DNA from 4 places in the Paenibacillus sophorae genome. Region 2 is predicted to be linked to each of the others. Evidence: riboswitches for the same ligand, from Rfam matches in the RefSeq annotation. Region 2 holds a riboswitch; each other region holds the start of a gene.
What was found. A riboswitch is a leader RNA that binds a small molecule or an ion and turns the genes downstream of it on or off. The one in region 2 is predicted to bind cyclic di-GMP.
Positions count from the first base shown of each region.

Region 1: it holds a riboswitch for cyclic di-GMP, as region 2 does, so the genes downstream of both, KP014_RS27735 (stalk domain-containing protein) here and KP014_RS06615 (transglutaminase-like domain-containing protein) in region 2, are expected to answer to the same signal.
Region 3: it holds a riboswitch for cyclic di-GMP, as region 2 does, so the genes downstream of both, KP014_RS23880 (thiamine pyrophosphate-binding protein) here and KP014_RS06615 (transglutaminase-like domain-containing protein) in region 2, are expected to answer to the same signal.
Region 4: it holds a riboswitch for cyclic di-GMP, as region 2 does, so the genes downstream of both, KP014_RS28680 (glycosyl hydrolase) here and KP014_RS06615 (transglutaminase-like domain-containing protein) in region 2, are expected to answer to the same signal.

Region 1 is NZ_CP076607.1:5,712,171-5,716,384, forward strand. It holds gene KP014_RS27730 (LysM peptidoglycan-binding domain-containing protein) at 1-399, shown strand, start outside; gene KP014_RS27735 (stalk domain-containing protein) at 521-2,404, opposite strand; cyclic di-GMP riboswitch class I at 2,460-2,552, opposite strand; gene KP014_RS27740 (radical SAM protein) at 2,762-3,661, shown strand; gene KP014_RS27745 (pyridoxal phosphate-dependent aminotransferase) at 3,691-4,214, shown strand, end outside.
Region 2 is NZ_CP076607.1:1,397,243-1,401,456, forward strand. It holds gene KP014_RS06600 (glycosyltransferase family 2 protein) at 1-556, shown strand, start outside; gene KP014_RS06605 (GtrA family protein) at 549-1,019, shown strand; gene KP014_RS06610 (class D sortase) at 1,032-1,691, shown strand; cyclic di-GMP riboswitch class I at 1,795-1,875, shown strand; cyclic di-GMP riboswitch class I at 1,950-2,030, shown strand; gene KP014_RS06615 (transglutaminase-like domain-containing protein) at 2,044-2,853, shown strand; rRNA gene KP014_RS06620 (16S ribosomal RNA) at 3,313-4,214, shown strand, end outside.
Region 3 is NZ_CP076607.1:4,900,333-4,904,546, forward strand. It holds gene KP014_RS23865 (RluA family pseudouridine synthase) at 1-170, opposite strand, end outside; gene lspA (signal peptidase II) at 209-721, opposite strand; gene KP014_RS23875 (TraR/DksA C4-type zinc finger protein) at 934-1,662, shown strand; cyclic di-GMP riboswitch class I at 1,856-1,952, shown strand; gene KP014_RS23880 (thiamine pyrophosphate-binding protein) at 2,108-3,721, shown strand; gene KP014_RS23885 (carboxymuconolactone decarboxylase family protein) at 3,820-4,188, shown strand.
Region 4 is NZ_CP076607.1:1,776,652-1,780,865, forward strand. It holds gene KP014_RS08300 (UDP-glucose dehydrogenase family protein) at 1-352, shown strand, start outside; gene KP014_RS08305 (sugar phosphate nucleotidyltransferase) at 506-1,879, shown strand; cyclic di-GMP riboswitch class I at 2,032-2,114, shown strand; gene KP014_RS28680 (glycosyl hydrolase) at 2,127-3,929, shown strand; gene KP014_RS08315 (glycosyl hydrolase) at 4,170-4,214, shown strand, end outside.

The DNA of each region.
Region 1 (4,214 bases), 1.6 Mb from region 2:
TACGCCCAGTTCCGCAGTGCAGCGTACCGGGTCAGCTTCCCTTATCCCGCCGCCTGGCGGGCGGTGAGCGAGACCCGGTACGAGGGCGCGGACGGTTTCTTCCAAATCTCCGCCCTGGCCAGCGAGCTACCGTTTCCAGAACTGTGCCGCGCAGAAGCTTATCACCGGTTAATGCCATACGGCTCTTCGCCGCGGATCGTTCCGGGACGAGTGCAGAATCAGGAAGCCTGCTTTATCTTCCCTTCCCCGGACCAAGCGCCGGAATTTCGGCGGCAATCCGCACTCATCGCCGTATATCCGCAGCCTGTTGTGATTAACGGCACCACCTATCCGTACTTCATCCTCTGGGCGGATCAAGATCATCTTCAAGCGATGGTGAACGGATTGCGTTTTCTTTGACAGGAGGAATGGTTCACAGACCACAAGAGCCAACCCGATTGAAGGGTTGGCTCAGAGGGATTAATATTAAGTTTCGCAGCAGTCCCGATGAAAATAACTTCGTCAGGACTGTTATTATTGTTTAATTCTTTAAAGGTTCACCCGAATCGTCAAATTCGCCTTGGTACAGCACATTCCCCTCGGGATCATAGAGTGTGCCGTTAATAAACCGGTCGTCCGCAAAATCCCCCTCAATTTTAACCTCACCGCTGGCGTAATACCAGATTGCCTTTCCTTCCCGCCGTCCCTTACTTATTTCTACGACGAGATATTCGCCTGTACTTCGATTCAGAACAACCTCTTGCCCCTCCCAGTGCAGCGCTCCATTGTAAGAACCCTTGTACCGAAGTCCGCCGCCGGGATAATATTCGATGCCCTCGGTCTGCATTCCATCTCTCATCGTTCCTTCGAAAAACAGTTCGTCAGCGAAAAGATAGTACATTTTCCCTTCGCCATGCATTTTATCGTTCTTCCACTCCCCTTCATAGAAAACACGTCCGTTTTCGTTGTATTGCGTTCCATATCCCTCACGGATACCGCCTACCAGTCCGCCATGATACCGCATGCTGCCGTCCTCGTTATAGAGGGTATCCTTGGTATCTTTCAGGCTGATGTACACCGTCTGCTTTGCTCCATTCCAGCTTATTTTACGATCAGCCGCTTCACCAATAAGTCTAAGAGGAACATAGGTTGTACCGCCCCGAGTAACCGGCGCATAATCGGTTTTGATAGCTTTTCCATTAACAACCATCTCTTTCTTGCCAATAGTCAGTTTAATTACCAGGCTTCCCTTGGTGCCCGTGATCTGGCGCGTTTTGTTATCCCACTTTATGCCGAACCCCATCCGCTCGAACAGGGAACGAAACTCGACATAGGTGCTATTGTTAAGCGAAATTGGGGCCGTACGCAGGGGAACCTCTAACCCGTCCATAACGACATGAATCGGTTCTGCATTCCGGTCTGCACGGGTACTCGGAGGAATGATGGTTCTTTTGACGATAAAACCGCCTTTATTTAAATAAATCAGCGTATCGCCGGAGAGTCCGAGTACATGATTGTATGTCGCTTCCAGCGGTATCGAAAAGGACTCCTTATGCAAAAGGTCCACACCTGTTACCTCTGCTTTATTTCCCTCACCTTTTTCAACCCAAAGGCCATAGGACAATCCTGTAAATACTTTTGACAATTTGAAAGGAGCATCATTTTGCAGGACGATTCCCTTTTCAGACGGAGTGGTTGCGTTCAGCTCAACATAACCCTGATTTTCCCTGAGTTTGGTCTTGAGCAAAATGTATTTGCCATTGAACGAATAATCATACGGAAAGCTGGCTCCGTAAAAATTATTTTTACTTTTTGTTTCCAGATTATAGGCCCTAATTTCATCGGATCGGTACAGATAGATAAGCCGGCCCTTACCCAGCTGAGGATTACTCCCTTCCTCGATCTCCTCCGACTCTCCGGTTGTCAAATTAAGAACTTGGACTTTGTAATGATCAACCCATGCCAGATAATTGCCATTTCCAACGGGCTCCGTTAGCGATGATGACCCGCCGTCAACCAGCTTCTTTTTTTCCTTACTTTTCAAATTGTATCCCCATATATCACTTCCATGGAGTTCATTACTCTGAATCCAAAGAACCATTGGGCCTTGAATGGTATCCGCTATAACCGGGTTATATTTGTGGGTCTTATCGGTAGTCAATCTTTCCGTCTTTCCGTTATCCAAATTTAAAACGTAAATCGAATCATAGTAATCTTGAATTATAGTCCAGGTTAAGTAGCGGCCAGCGATATCAGCATCCTTGAGATCTTGAAAATCAACCGGTCCGACTTTGAACTTCGTCACCTCGTCTTTCCATGTGTAGTTCAGCCCTGCTGCCGCGCTCGCAACCATCCCCCTTGTCTCCATTTCGGTTAATGCAACGAGCATCCAGACCACAAGCACACTCCAAAAGATTCTTCTCATTTTCGTTGAACCCTTCCTTTCTTCTGCTGTGAGAACACACAAAAAAACAAGCTGCCTGAGCAACCCGGCTGTCTGGTTATAGTTTCCTATAACGGTAGACCCGTGGCTTTGCGTCCCCGTCTTTCGAACGAGTTTGCCTTTGGTCAATCACTTGTTTCGTGATTTCTTATAGTTCTTTTGCTGCTTCTTTTTAGAGTATAAGTCCCAATTTAAAATTTACCAATGAAATGTTTTGTTTATTATCTAAATATTACTAATTGGTTTTCGATACGTACTTTAAAGTGCGTACTACCTTAGAAAGCTGCATGATTGTAAACTTATAGAAATAAGCATAACGTACAAAAAGGAGAGATTAAAATGAAATATACCGGGCCCGTTTATCGTCCGCCATTTGAAGCAAACTCATTATTATTACAAGTTACTGTAGGATGCAGCCATAATGAATGCAGCTTCTGCACCATGTATAGCGATGTTCCTTTTCATGTCGAAACGCTGGAGCAAATCGAACAGGATTTACGGGAAGCGAGACGAGTGTATCCTAGAGTAAACCGTATTTTCTTAGTTAATGCCGACCCCTTTTCTCTAAGTGCGGACCGGCTGAAATCCATTGCTGTTAAAATCAATGAAATTCTGCCTGAAGTTGAGACTATAGCGATGTATGCCTCCGTTAATAACATCATAAATAAAACAGATGATGAGCTTAAAGAATTAAGAGCTTTAAAGATTAATGACCTCAACATTGGTCTGGAATCCGGTATGCCAGAGGTCGTGGAACATTTTAATAAAGGGTTTACCGTGGATGAAGCGAAAGCGCAGTTAAAGCGTTTGACCAATGCTGGCATAGACTTTAGTGTAAATATTATCATCGGAGGAGCCGGCAGCGAGAAAACACGTGAAAACGCAACAGCAAACAGCAAACTGCTAAATGAAGTTAAACCAAAGCTCATCTTTATTGCCACTTTACACGTGGATCCCGGCAGCCCGCTGGATGAAGAAGTAAAAAAAGGGCTTTTTATAGAAAATACCTTGCGTCAAAATATTGAAGAGGAAATCGAAATGTTAAGTGGACTGGACTTAGATCATACGTATTTCTTCGGTCTCCATACATCCAATGTAATACCCGTACACGGTATGCTGCCAGACAAGAAAGATGAAATGGTTGCGGAACTAAAAGAAGGCTTAGACTCCATTGGGGTCGAATATTTAGACGGTCACCTACAAAAAGGTGTGGAAGGTGCGGTTTCAATACGCAGATAAGATTACACGGCAGCAGAAGGAGATTAATAATGAAAGAATTATCGTCAAAGATCGCAAGCATCGAACCGGCTAAAATCAGAAAAATGTATGATATGGCACAAGGTTTGGATAATGTGATTAGTTTTGTAATAGGCGAACCTGAATTTGATACTCCGGGGCATATTATTGAAGCTGCAAAAAAAGCCATGGATCACGGCCACACTCATTACACGCCAAATTCCGGTATTCTTCCTCTGCGTGAAGCTGTAAGCGCGCATTTTAAAGATTTTGACAAAGTTAGTTACAATCCGCTTGATGAAATCATGATTACAGTTGGGGGTATGCAGGGGCTTTACCTGTCCCTTCTGGTCCTTACGAACCCCGGAGATGAGGTTATCGTAAGTGATCCATGTTATACCAATTATTACGGAATGATCGAAATGAATAACGCAATTCCTGTTACGGTTCCGGTGTACGAAGAAGAAGGGTTCAACTTTACGGAAAAAGGTTTAAGAGAAGCGATAACCCCAAAATCCAAAGCCATCATATTGAATACGCCATCCAATCCAACGGG
Region 2 (4,214 bases):
TATTCCAACCGATACGGGCGACTTCCGCCTGATCGACCGCAAGGTGTGCAACGTTTTGCGCGAACTCAAGGAGAAGAACCGCTATGTCAGAGGGCTTGTCAGTTGGGTCGGTTTCCGCCAGACGATGGTGGAGTATGTCCGCGAGGAGCGCTTTGCCGGGGAGACCAAATATCCGCTCAAAAAAATGATCCGGTTTGCGCTCGACGGCATCACGTCTTTTTCGCACAAGCCGCTCAAAATCGCTTCTTACCTTGGGTTTTTGCTTTCGTTTTCCAGCTTTGTCTTTTTGTTCTTCGTGTTGATGCAGAAGTGGTTTACTTCCCGCACGGTGCCCGGCTGGGCTTCCATCGTCGGCGTGAACCTGCTGTTTAACGGAATTGTACTTATGATCCTCGGGGTAATCGGCGAATATATCGGCCGGATATACGATGAATCGAAGGACCGGCCGCTTTACATTGTCCGCGAGGCGGTAGGCTACAGAAACCTGAAGGAGGAGGAAGCCGAGCTCTTTCGGGAGAAAGCCGGACAATCACGGGAGGATGTACCTTATGAATAACAATAATGTGCGCGGCGATATCCTCCAGTTCGTTAAATTTAATATTGTCGGTCTTCTGAATACATTGGTAGATATGGCCGTGTTCGCGCTGCTGACTTCGCTCGGGCTCTTCTATGTCGTTGCCCAGGTCATCTCCTATGGTGCGGGAACGGCCAACAGTTTTATTTTGAACAGTAAAATAACGTTCAAGGACCGGCAGCGGAGCAAGGAAGAAGGCTTCATTCATAAGCAGCTCCTGAGGTTTATTGCATTGAATCTGTTCGTGCTGTGCATATCTCTGCTGCTGATGAGTGTTCTAATCGGCCGTCTTGGATTGCAGGAGCTGCTGTCGAAGGTATTGGTTACGTTTGTTACGGTCATCATCAATTTTTTTGGCAGCAGAAAATGGGTGTTTGTGAAGCCAAAGCAGTCTCTGCCTGTCTCCGGTGAGGCAATCTCCGGGGCGGAAGCGGAGCGACGATAGAGGGTGAAGATTATGCGCAAGCTTTCTTATATCATAATTATCGCTGGCGTTCTGCTGATCCTGTATCCAAAGACGAGCGAATGGTTAGAAGATTGGCAGCAGCAGAAGCTGCTGAAGGAAGCGGAGCAGAGTTTTGAACAAAGCGCGGAGAAGGCTCAAGATTCGGTCGATCCCGATCTGCGGCTCAAATATGCCAAAGTGACACAGCTGCTTGCCGAAGAATCGGCCTTGGACGAGCAGTCGCAGCTCGCAGAGGATAAAGGCGGTTCAGACGGAGACGAGAAAGCGATCGCGCTGATTGAGATCGATAAAATCGATGTCAAACTTCCCGTGCTTGAAGGAGCCACCAAAGCGAATATGCGGCATGCGGCCGTGCATTTGACCGAGACCGCTCCGCTTGGAGAAATCGGGAATGCGGCTATCGCCGCTCACCGCGCCCATACCAAGGGAAGACTGTTCAACCGTCTGAATGAGGTGAAGATCGGTGATACGATTTCCGTTAAGACCAAAGGGAAAGTCTATAACTACACGGTCTATGATATCTCGATAGTCGAACCTACTGATGTGTCCGTGCTGGAAGGCAGTAACAAAGACCGCATCCTTACGCTCATCACATGCGATCCGCTGATTAATCCGACTCATCGGCTAATTGTGCACGCAAAGCTCCCGTGACTGTGGCGGAAATATGTAAAAATAGGTAATCATACAGGTATATTTTCCTAGTTTTCTATTGATAATTCAGATAAATATGGTAATCTAATATTAGAAAAGCTAAACACGATAACGGCAAACCTATCGAAAGATTGGGACGCAAAGCTAGAGGGCCTTCCCGTAAGGATGGCAGCCAGCTACCGAATGAAGAAGCTTTTTTTGTTTAACTCACAAGTAAAATTTTAGAATATTTACCTATTATTTGAATAGATGAAACTTGCACGACAATGGCAAACCTATCGAAAGGTAGGGACGCAAAGCTAAAGGGCCTTCCCGCGAGGATGGCAGCCAGCTATCGAAAGGAGTTTTATCCGTGAAGAAGTTTTATTTTTGGCTTCTTATATTATTTACAGTAGCCACTTCCGTTCCAGTTACCCCGGCAGCCGCCGCGAGCGGCAGTTCCGAATGGCTGGACACTTCGAATTTAAGCCAAGGTGTTGTTGGCATTCAATATAACGCTCCCCAGGGCAAGCGCACTAAACTGATGATTACCAAGAACGGCAGCAGTTATACCTACAACCTCTTCGCATCAGAGCCCAATGAGTCCTTCCCGCTTCAGCAAGGCAGCGGCTCCTATAAAGTTTCCATCCTTGAGAATACCAGCGGCAACAAGTATAAAGTGGTTTATTCCGATTCTATCGACCTTTCGATGAGCGAACCTAACGCCGTATATCTGAGCTCGGTGCAGAACGTTAAATGGAACCCGTCCGACAGAGCGATCCAAAAAGCGAAACAACTCACCCAGAATACCGACACTGACAAAGAAAAAGTAACCGCCATTTATAACTACATCGTCTCCAATGTAAAATACGACTACGCCTTAGCAGCCAACGTATCTACCGACTATGTGCCGAACATCGACAGAACGCTTGCAAGCAAAAAAGGAATCTGCTACGACTATGCTTCCCTCTTTGCCGCTATGCTCCGCAGTGTGAACGTTCCCGCTAAGCTTGTGATGGGTGAGAGCAGCTATGTATCTCAATACCATGCATGGAATGAAGTCCTCATCGATGGGCAGTGGGTGACTATTGATACGACGGTAGACGCCGGTTTGGGAAAGAGTAATAAAGCGGTCTCCCTGATTAAAAGCGCCAGCAAATATACCGGTGCGAAGTATTATTAAGCAACTGACGGCTTCATGCAATAAATGAACAATCCGCTTAAATAATAAGTGGATTGTTTTTTTTGTATTTTGGGTATTGCCATATCCTCAGAGAAGAGGTATTATAGATAAGTCGTCCTCGGGAGACACAAGCCTTTGCCGACAAGATAAAATAAACTTTCAAAAAAAGCTTGCGTTTCTGTAGAGTGTATGATATATTATAAGAGTTGCTGCTGAGACATTAAGTTGAACGGCAAACAAGTTTGATCTTTGAAAACTGAACAACGAGTGAGTGGGAATTCGCTTCTAGCGAGTTCCAAAAGAGATGGATTTCACAGCGTGGTTCACGCTTTGGAAAGGCCATCATGAGAATGCAAATTCTCGTCAGATGTTTCAACATGAGCTAATCGCTCTATCGATAAACTTTTCGGATGGTTGTTTTCTTGGAGTGATTCGAGGGAGTAACCGCACGAAAAAACCTTATTGGAGAGTTTGATCCTGGCTCAGGACGAACGCTGGCGGCGTGCCTAATACATGCAAGTCGAGCGGAGTATTTTTGAGAGCTTGCTCTCAAAAATACTTAGCGGCGGACGGGTGAGTAACACGTAGGCAACCTGCCCCTTGAACTGGGATAACTACCGGAAACGGTAGCTAATACCGGATAATTCCTCTTGGCACCTGCTGGGAGGCTGAAAGGCGGAGCAATCTGCTGTCAAGGGATGGGCCTGCGGCGCATTAGCTAGTTGGTGGGGTAACGGCTCACCAAGGCGACGATGCGTAGCCGACCTGAGAGGGTGAACGGCCACACTGGGACTGAGACACGGCCCAGACTCCTACGGGAGGCAGCAGTAGGGAATCTTCCGCAATGGGCGAAAGCCTGACGGAGCAACGCCGCGTGAGTGATGAAGGTTTTCGGATCGTAAAGCTCTGTTGCCAGGGAAGAACGTCTCTTAGAGTAACTGCTAAGAGAGTGACGGTACCTGAGAAGAAAGCCCCGGCTAACTACGTGCCAGCAGCCGCGGTAATACGTAGGGGGCAAGCGTTGTCCGGAATTATTGGGCGTAAAGCGCGCGCAGGCGGCTGTTTAAGTCTGGTGTTTAAACCATGGGCTCAACCTGTGGTCGCACTGGAAACTGGGCAGCTTGAGTGCAGAAGAGGAAAGTGGAATTCCACGTGTAGCGGTGAAATGCGTAGAGATGTGGAGGAACACCAGTGGCGAAGGCGACTTTCTGGGCTGTAACTGACGCTGAGGCGCGAAAGCGTGGGGAGCAAACAGGATTAGATACCCTGGTAGTCCACGCCGTAAACGATGAGTGCTAGGTGTTAGGGGTTTCGATACCCTTGGTGCCGAAGTTAACACAGTAAGCACTCCGCCTGGGGAG
Region 3 (4,214 bases), 2.4 Mb from region 2:
TTGTAGTTCGCTTTTACCGTCCTGCCGTTTACCGTTACATGTCCTGCCTCGATCCACTGCTGCACCTGGGAGCGGGAAATATCCTCTTCCCAAGCTTCGGTTAAATATTTATCGATGCGTTCGCGGGCGTATTCCTCCTGAACGGTCCAGACGACGATATCATTATCCACGGTCTCGCCTTCTGCCCCTTCATTATGGGCGTCCTTACTCAATGCTGTTCATTCCTTTCCTCTACCTCGCTTGTTTCCTTCACTTCAATCACTTCAGTTGGGCCGCCCCTCATATCCATAATGGAATCGAGAATAATAAGCGCTACACCGACGACAATACAGGAATCCGCCACGTTAAAGATCGGAAACGTATAGCTGCCGAAATTAAACCGCAGAAAATCGACAACTTCGCCTGTAAGCGCCCGGTCGAGAAAGTTGCCGATTGCGCCGCCAAGCACAAGCGACAGCGCCAAGGGAAGCAAGCGCCGCGTCCTTCTTACTTTGTTCAAATACCAGACGATTCCAATCAAGACGACAAGCGTCACCAGAATGAGAAACCAGCGCTGGTCTTGCAGAATGCTGAAAGCGGCGCCGCGGTTGCGGTGCGATGTGATGACAAAAAAGTTTCCGATCACCGGAATTTGTTCGTCGATTTCCAGCCGGGTGGAGATCAGATATTTCGTTCCCTGGTCAAGCAAAAATACGATTAGCGCGATCAGATAGTACACCACTTCAGCTTGTCACTCCGTTCTTATTTTTCCCGCCCGAAAGCGGTCCAAAACGTGTATAAAAGACCTGTATATTGTAGCACAGGCCTCAAGAACCCGTCCATTGCGGCGCACCCCGCGCCGCACTTATCAAAAGCACAATTTGCCAGCGGTAAAAAACCGGCCAATCGGCCAACCTAACAAGGAAAACGGCAAATGGAAAGGAGCCGAGGCTAATGAATCACCTGTCTTCGGAACAGCTTGCCCGCCTGCGTGGCCTTCTTATCCGGCAGCGGGACGATATCCGGCACAGGCTTAAGGAGAATGAAGATCACGGTCTTGAAGATTCCATGCGGGATATGTCGGGCGAACTGTCGGAAATCGACAACCATCCCGGCGATGTCGCCACCGACCTGTATCATCGTTCCATGGATATATCGCTTCAAGAGCTCGAAGAACTGGAACTAAAGGATATAGACGACGCGCTTGAGGCGATGGACAAAGGCACATACGGCATTTGCGCGGCGAGCGGACAGCCGATTCCATATGAGCGACTGGCCGTTCTTCCCGCCACACGCTACTCCAAGGAATACAGCCCCCGCCAGGAAAAGCCGCATACGCGCCCCGTGGAAGAGGAATTTCTTACTCCTCCTTTTGGGCGAAGCAGTCTCGACGAGCATGAGTATAACGGATTTGACGGCGAGGACGCCTGGCAGATCGTCGAAAGCTTCGGCACCTCCAACACGCCGGCTATGGCGGAGGGAAATAATATCGATTCTTACAATGATATGGAAATCGAAGCTGATGATCCAGATGGCTTCGTCGAGCCCTGGGAAAATTTCATCGCCACGGACATAACAGGCAATCATGTTACCGTCGTGAAGGGACATCAGTACCAGAGTTACATGGACAGCGGAGAAGGCGACTACCTGCTTGATCCTTACGCTAACAATGAAAAGGAGTAGCCGCAAGGGCTGCTTCTTTTCTTTTAAGGACTCTTCGTGCTCAGTATAGGTCTTTTATCCTTCGTTAATTCCAGACAATATGTATAGAAAATCAATTAATTCGTCAAATTCCGAGCCTATTTATATAAATATATTGACAAAAGCAGAGCAAGGAATATATTGTAAGGGAAAATTATTCTTTATTTTTTCATAAACTCAATATGGGCAAAGTTCTCCGAAAGGGAATGACGCAAAGCCATGGATCTACAGTCTCAAATCTTGCTTGAGACCATGACAGCCAGGTTGCTGAAGAACCAGAACGCTAGTATATCAAGCGTCCTATATGGTGATTTTGTCAACCGACCTGTACTCTGTTTTGAGTGCAGGTTTTCTATTATTTGTTAGATAACATGGCAAACAATACTTGATTTGTGGGGTGGATCTTTTGAAGACAGTCGCAGATTATATGGCAGAAGCACTACGCAATCTCGGAGTGACGCATTCTTTTGGCATTATCGGTAAATCTATTTGTCCCATAGTTCTCAAAATGGTAGATTATGGTATTGAATTTATTCCTGGGAGACATGAATCCAGCTCCGGATTTGAAGCTTCCGGCTATGCCTTGAAAACCGGAAATCTCGGCGTGGCTTTCGGTACTTCCGGTCCAGGGGGGACGAACCTCCTCACAGCGGCGGCACATGCCAAAGCCAACAACCTCCCTGTGCTGTTTATTACGGGGCATCAATCCATTCAGGAGCTCGGAATTCCCCAGTGCCAGGATTCTTCTTCGTATCTTGCCGATTTGGCGGACATGTTCAGACCCGCTACGCTCTTCAGCAAACTAATCGAACGCGGCGATCATTTCAGCACGATTTTTAACCATGCTATTTCAATTGCGCTGAGCGGCAAGCGCGGACCTGTTCATCTGTGCATTCCTTTTGATGTCCAGACAGAACCGCTAAAAGAATGCCGAATTGTTATCCCCGAACGGGAAACGCTTGTCAGTTACGCTAATTTTGACCGTATTGTTGATGCCATTAACCATTCCAGCAGACCTCTGATCATAGCCGGCAAAGGCGTCAACCGCTCCGGTGCGCATACGGAATTGGTTCAATTGGCAGAGACCTTTAATATTCCTGTCGTTACTACTCCCGGCGGCAAAGGCGCTATCGCCTGGGATCATCCGCTATACCACGGTCCAATCGGTGTTGGCGGATGCAGGCATGGCGACGATTTGTTGAATCGCAGTGATTTGTTTATCGTGCTTGGATCACGTCTCAGTGATATGACCATTTGTAACCTCAAAGCGGAGAATCATCCGGAGACCTTGATTCAGTTTGACGTCGATCCCACCTTTGTGGGAAAAATATTGACCTCCCAGACGATTGCGGTCGGCGGAGATTTGCGGGATAACTTGTCGCTGTATCTCCAGAATGTTGATACTGCCGCTATTAAAAAACGTGATCCGGAGACGGCTGTTCATTATGCGGAAGAACTGCCCGATCTGCCCAATCTTTCACTGGCGTCGGTAATGAGCACGATGAGCGACCTGATCCCTTATAACAATACCATATTTGTTGATGACGGCAGCCACGGCTTCAATGCCGTGAAGTGGTACAACGTGAAGAAGCCGGGCAGTTTTGTCTTCGACGCTTACTTTGCCTGCATGGGCAACGCAATCGGCATGGCTATTGGAGCAAAGGCTGCTTCTCCTGAGGAAACGATATTCTGCATTACCGGCGACGGCTGCTTCATGATGCTCGGTACAGAAATTAATACTGCCGTTTGCAAGAATATCCCGGTCATTTTTATCGTTGTGAATAATATGCAGCTGGATATGGCGTTAAAAGGAATGGAAAAAACTACAGGCAGAATCGACGGAACTTTATTTGAAGTTCCTATGGATGCCGTAAAATTTGCCGAATCGCTGGGAGCTGCCGGCTACAAATGCGAGACCAAAGAACAATTTGCTACTGCTATCAGCGAAGCTGTGGCTTTAAACCGTGTTGCCGTCATCGAGCTATTGACTGACCGTGACGAAGTGCCTCCTACCGCACACCGCACACTAAATCTTGATTAATAGTTTCACAGACAAAACAAGCATATGCTTCCGAAGCAAGCTTTCACGAAAAGTAACCCGGGGAGCATACGCCAGCAAAACTTTTAGGAGGCATTTCTATGAAAGACAACGTAAACAGCGGTTTCAAGCATTTCTCTAATCTTTCCGGCGACTATGGGGCCAAGGCGATGGCTCCGATCAAAGAGCATTTTCCCGAATTGGCTGAATTTATTATGGGCAACGCTTATGGCGACATTTTTCAGCGGACCACTATTGGCGCCGATTGGAAAGAGATTGCCGTTATTTCCTCTCTGATTACGATGGGCCAATTCGAGCAGCTCGGCGTTCATTATGTGATGGCGCTCCGTGTAGGCATGACCGTTGATCAAATCAAGGGGATTTTACTGCATCTTGTGCCATGTGTTGGCGCTCCGAGAATTATTTCCGCTTTTAATGTCCTTCTCTCGACACTGGAAGAAATCCAATAACTACACCATCGACAAAATAATGCATC
Region 4 (4,214 bases), 380 kb from region 2:
GGAAATCATCGAGGCGCTAGTTAAGGAAGGGGCGCATGTGAAGGTATACGATCCGATCGCCGCGGACAATTTCCGGCAGCAGTATAATCACCCGCTGATTCACTGGTGCGCCGTACCGGAGGAAGCGGCGTCCGGCAGCGACGCGCTCTGCCTGCTGACGGACTGGGCCGTGTTCAAGGATATCAATCTGCATCAATTATCCGCGAGCATGCGCAAGCCGATCCTGATCGACGGCCGCAATGTTTACTCCAAGGAGCAGATCGAAGGAACCGGACTGGAATATTATTCGGTGGGACGCCCGCGGATGGGGGGACTCAGCGGCTTTTCTCCGAGTGTGGCGGGGGCGGTATAATCGCCTCCCTGTAAAGAACACGGGAAACGCATGCTGCGCTTCGGTTGCTGCCAGAAGTACTGCCTTAAGACTACGATATTGACACAATGGAGTTCCATTAAACAGCCGGTTGTCCACGGCCATATCATGACCATTTAGAGGGAGGGTATCATTATGAAATTGGTGCTTTTATCTGGCGGTTCGGGAAAACGGCTATGGCCTCTGTCCAATGATTCACGTTCGAAACAGTTCCTGAAGGTGCTGGAAAGCCCGCTCGGCGAACCTGAATCGATGGTCCAACGGGTATGGCGGCAGCTGGGAGAAGCGGGACTCGCGGAATCGTCGTATCTGGCGACAGGACGCGGGCAGGTGGAAATGATTCAGAGTCAGCTGGGCGGGAATGTGAAGATTATCGTCGAGCCTGAACGCCGCGATACCTTCCCGGCGATTGCGCTCACGGCCGTCTATCTGTATTCGGTAGAGGGCGTGCTCCCGGATGAGACGGTGGCGATTCTGCCGGTTGACCCTTATGTGGAAGGCTCCTTCTTCGGCGCGGTTTCACAGCTGGAGCAGGCGCTTGACGCCACCGGCGCGAACCTCGCGCTGATCGGTGTTGTACCGGAGCATCCTTCGGAAAAATATGGCTACATTATCCCTTCGAGCGCTGAAGCTCAGGAGAATGGAGTCATGCCGGTGAGCGGTTTCCTCGAAAAGCCGGATCGCCTGCGCGCCGAAGAGCTCATTGGGCATGGCGCTTTGTGGAACTGCGGGGTATTCGCCTTCCGTCTCGGATACCTGCTTGATATTTTGCAGCAAAAAGGGCTGCCTCTGACCTACGAGGAGCTGCAGAAGCAGTACAAACTGCTCTCTTCGATCAGCTTCGACTATGAGGTGGTTGAACGGGAAGACAAAATCGTTGTTCAGCCGTATGATGGGTTCTGGAAGGATCTGGGCACCTGGAATACGCTAACAGAAGAGATGGCGAGCAATCAAATGGGCAAGGGCGTTCTGACCGAGGATTCCTCGACAAGCTGCCTTGTCAACGAGCTTGATATTCCGATCACGGTAATCGGTGCTCAGGATCTGATTATCGCCGCGAGTCCGGACGGCATTCTCGTCACTCACAAATCGGAAAGTCCGCGCATCAAGGAGGTGCTGAAGGGGACGGAGCAAAGACCGATGTATGAGGAACGGCGATGGGGCCACTACCGGGTGATTGATTACGTCAAATACCGGGAAAGCAATGAAGTGCTGACGAAGCGGATTTTTATCGCAGAGGGAAAAAATATCAGCTACCAGTACCATCTCAAGCGCAGTGAAATCTGGACGTTCATCAGCGGGGAAGCCAGCATCATCCTTAATGAAAAAATGCACAAGGTAAAAGCGGGAGACGTTGTACGCATACCGGAAGGAACGAAGCACAGCATTCTGGCTCTGACCGATGTGGAGTTCATTGAAGTGCAGACCGGATCGGAGCTGGTGGAAGAGGACAACATCCGCATTACGCTGGATTGGAAGGACATTGAGCTGCAGCAGTTCATTTCTTGAAAAAGTTTGAATGGATAGGTAAAACTAGTTATTAACCATTTTTACGATTTTATAAACAGGCCTTTTGACCCATTTATTAAGGATTTATGAAAAATGGGGTTCATGAATAACTGAATAGCGTCGATATGTACGGTAGAAGGCTAAGCCTTCCAATACGACAAAGGCAAACCTATCGCGAGGTAGGGACGCAAAGCCATAGGGCCTCTTCATTCAAGGAGGCAGCCTGGTTACCGAAAGGAAGATGGAATTGAAAGTTCATCGTACGTATCGACTGTTCTTTGCTATGCTATCTCTGTGTCTGCTCCTGACATTTGTCCCGCCCACGGGTGCAGGAAGCCCGGCGATTGCTTCGGCTGCGGAGGCTCCAGGGAGACCCGTCAATCCTGATGCTTCTCCCGAAGCGGTCAAGCTGCTAAGCTACCTGTACTCCATTTCCGGAACCCGCATTATTACCGGCCAGCATGATTATCTGGAAAGTCCGGACGAGTTCAATAACAAGCTTCAAGCAACGAGCGGCAGATATGCGGCCCTCCATGGATACGAGCTTGGGGCGATTAACGGCCAAACGGACGGCGCCGTGACATGGCTGCGGCAAAATGTCGTCAGCAGCGCGATCAAGTGGTATAATGCCGGCGGCATCGTCGCCATGACGTACCACGCGAATCTGCCCGGTACGACTTATGACTGGGCGAACGTACAAAAATCGCTGTCCCAGGCTGATTTTGACAAGTATGTCACGCCTGGAACTACGGAGTACAACAGCCTGATCACAGAGCTTGATAAAGTGGCGGTATCGCTGAAAACCCTGCGCGATGCCGGGGTGCCTGTGCTGTGGCGCCCGTACCATGAAATGAACGGCGATTGGTTCTGGTGGGGCAAGAAGAACAATTTTGCCGCTCTGTGGAATATTATGTATGACCGTTTCGTTAATGTTCATAAACTTAATAATCTGCTCTGGGTATGGAGCCCGAACGCTCCGAACAGTTGGGCCGATCCTTACGTCAAGACCTATCCCGGTGCGGATAAGGTGGACATTCTGGCGGCGGACATTTATAACAAGGATTTCAATCAGTACTATTACGACAGCCTGTTGACTCTGGCAGCCGGCAAGCCGATTGCCATTGGCGAGAACGGCCAAATGCCCGATCCGGCGATGCTGCCCAAATCACAGAGCAAATGGGTCTTTATGATGACTTGGGGCAAAATGCTTTATGAAAACAACAGCACTACAACAATCAAGAGCTTTCTGAACAACGGGTTTACGGTAACACGCGATGAGATAATTACGGGAATGGCTTCGTTTACGATGGCAACGCCGTCGCCTAGCCCAACACCGACGCCTAGCCCAACACCGACGCCTAGCCCGACGCCGACGCCTAGCCCGACGCCGACGCCTAGCCCGACGCCAACGCCGGAACCGAGTCCGACGCCAACACCGTCACCTAGTCCGACGCCAACGCCGGAACCGAGTCCAACACCAACGCCGAGTCCGACGCCGGCACCAACGCCGGAACCGAGTCCGGCACCAACGCCAATGCCGGAACCGAGTCCAACGCCTGCTCCGAGTTATCAGCCGATAGGAGAAGGTTTGGGGGCGAAGGATAGTTCGCAGGCTCGCAACGGGCTGATTGGCGAATATTTTGCCAATATGCAGCTTTCCGGAACGCCTGCGCTGGTACGGGAAGAATCGGCCATCGATTTTAACTGGGGGGCTGGAACACCGGACAGCTCTGTCGGCCCTGACCAATTTTCAGTCCGTTGGAGCGGTAAAATCAAGGCTCTCTACACCGAGAACTATTCCTTCTATACAAGTTCGGACGATGGTATTCGGTTATGGGTCAACGGGCAGGCGGTTATTACCAGTTGGTCGACTCAGTACGGAATAGAGCGGAAGGGAAGAATCGACCTGGAAGCCGGTAAACTGTACGACATTAAAGTAGAATATTACGACAATACGGGGAGCGCCAAAGCTCGTCTGATGTGGGAAAGCCCTAGCCAAATTAAGGAAACTGTTCCCGCGAGCGCGTTTTATCTTTCCGGATCGCTTTGATATATTTTTTACGAATAGTTTCATGTGTGGGCCGCCGATATTTTGAAAGTACAATCTAATTCAGTTCATTAGAGCCTTGACAGCCCTGCTTGCTTTTCAGCAGGGCTTCTAAGCTATCGAGCCCCGCTTCGGATAATGGCCGTCATTTCAGCCATCTGGAGGACGGACATTCGGGGGCGACAATCCGCTTAAGAAAGGAAAATGACATTGAACATATTCCGCAAACATCGGCTGTTCGTTGTGACAGTGCCTTTGATTCTTCTTGTCGCCATACTGCCGTGGGTA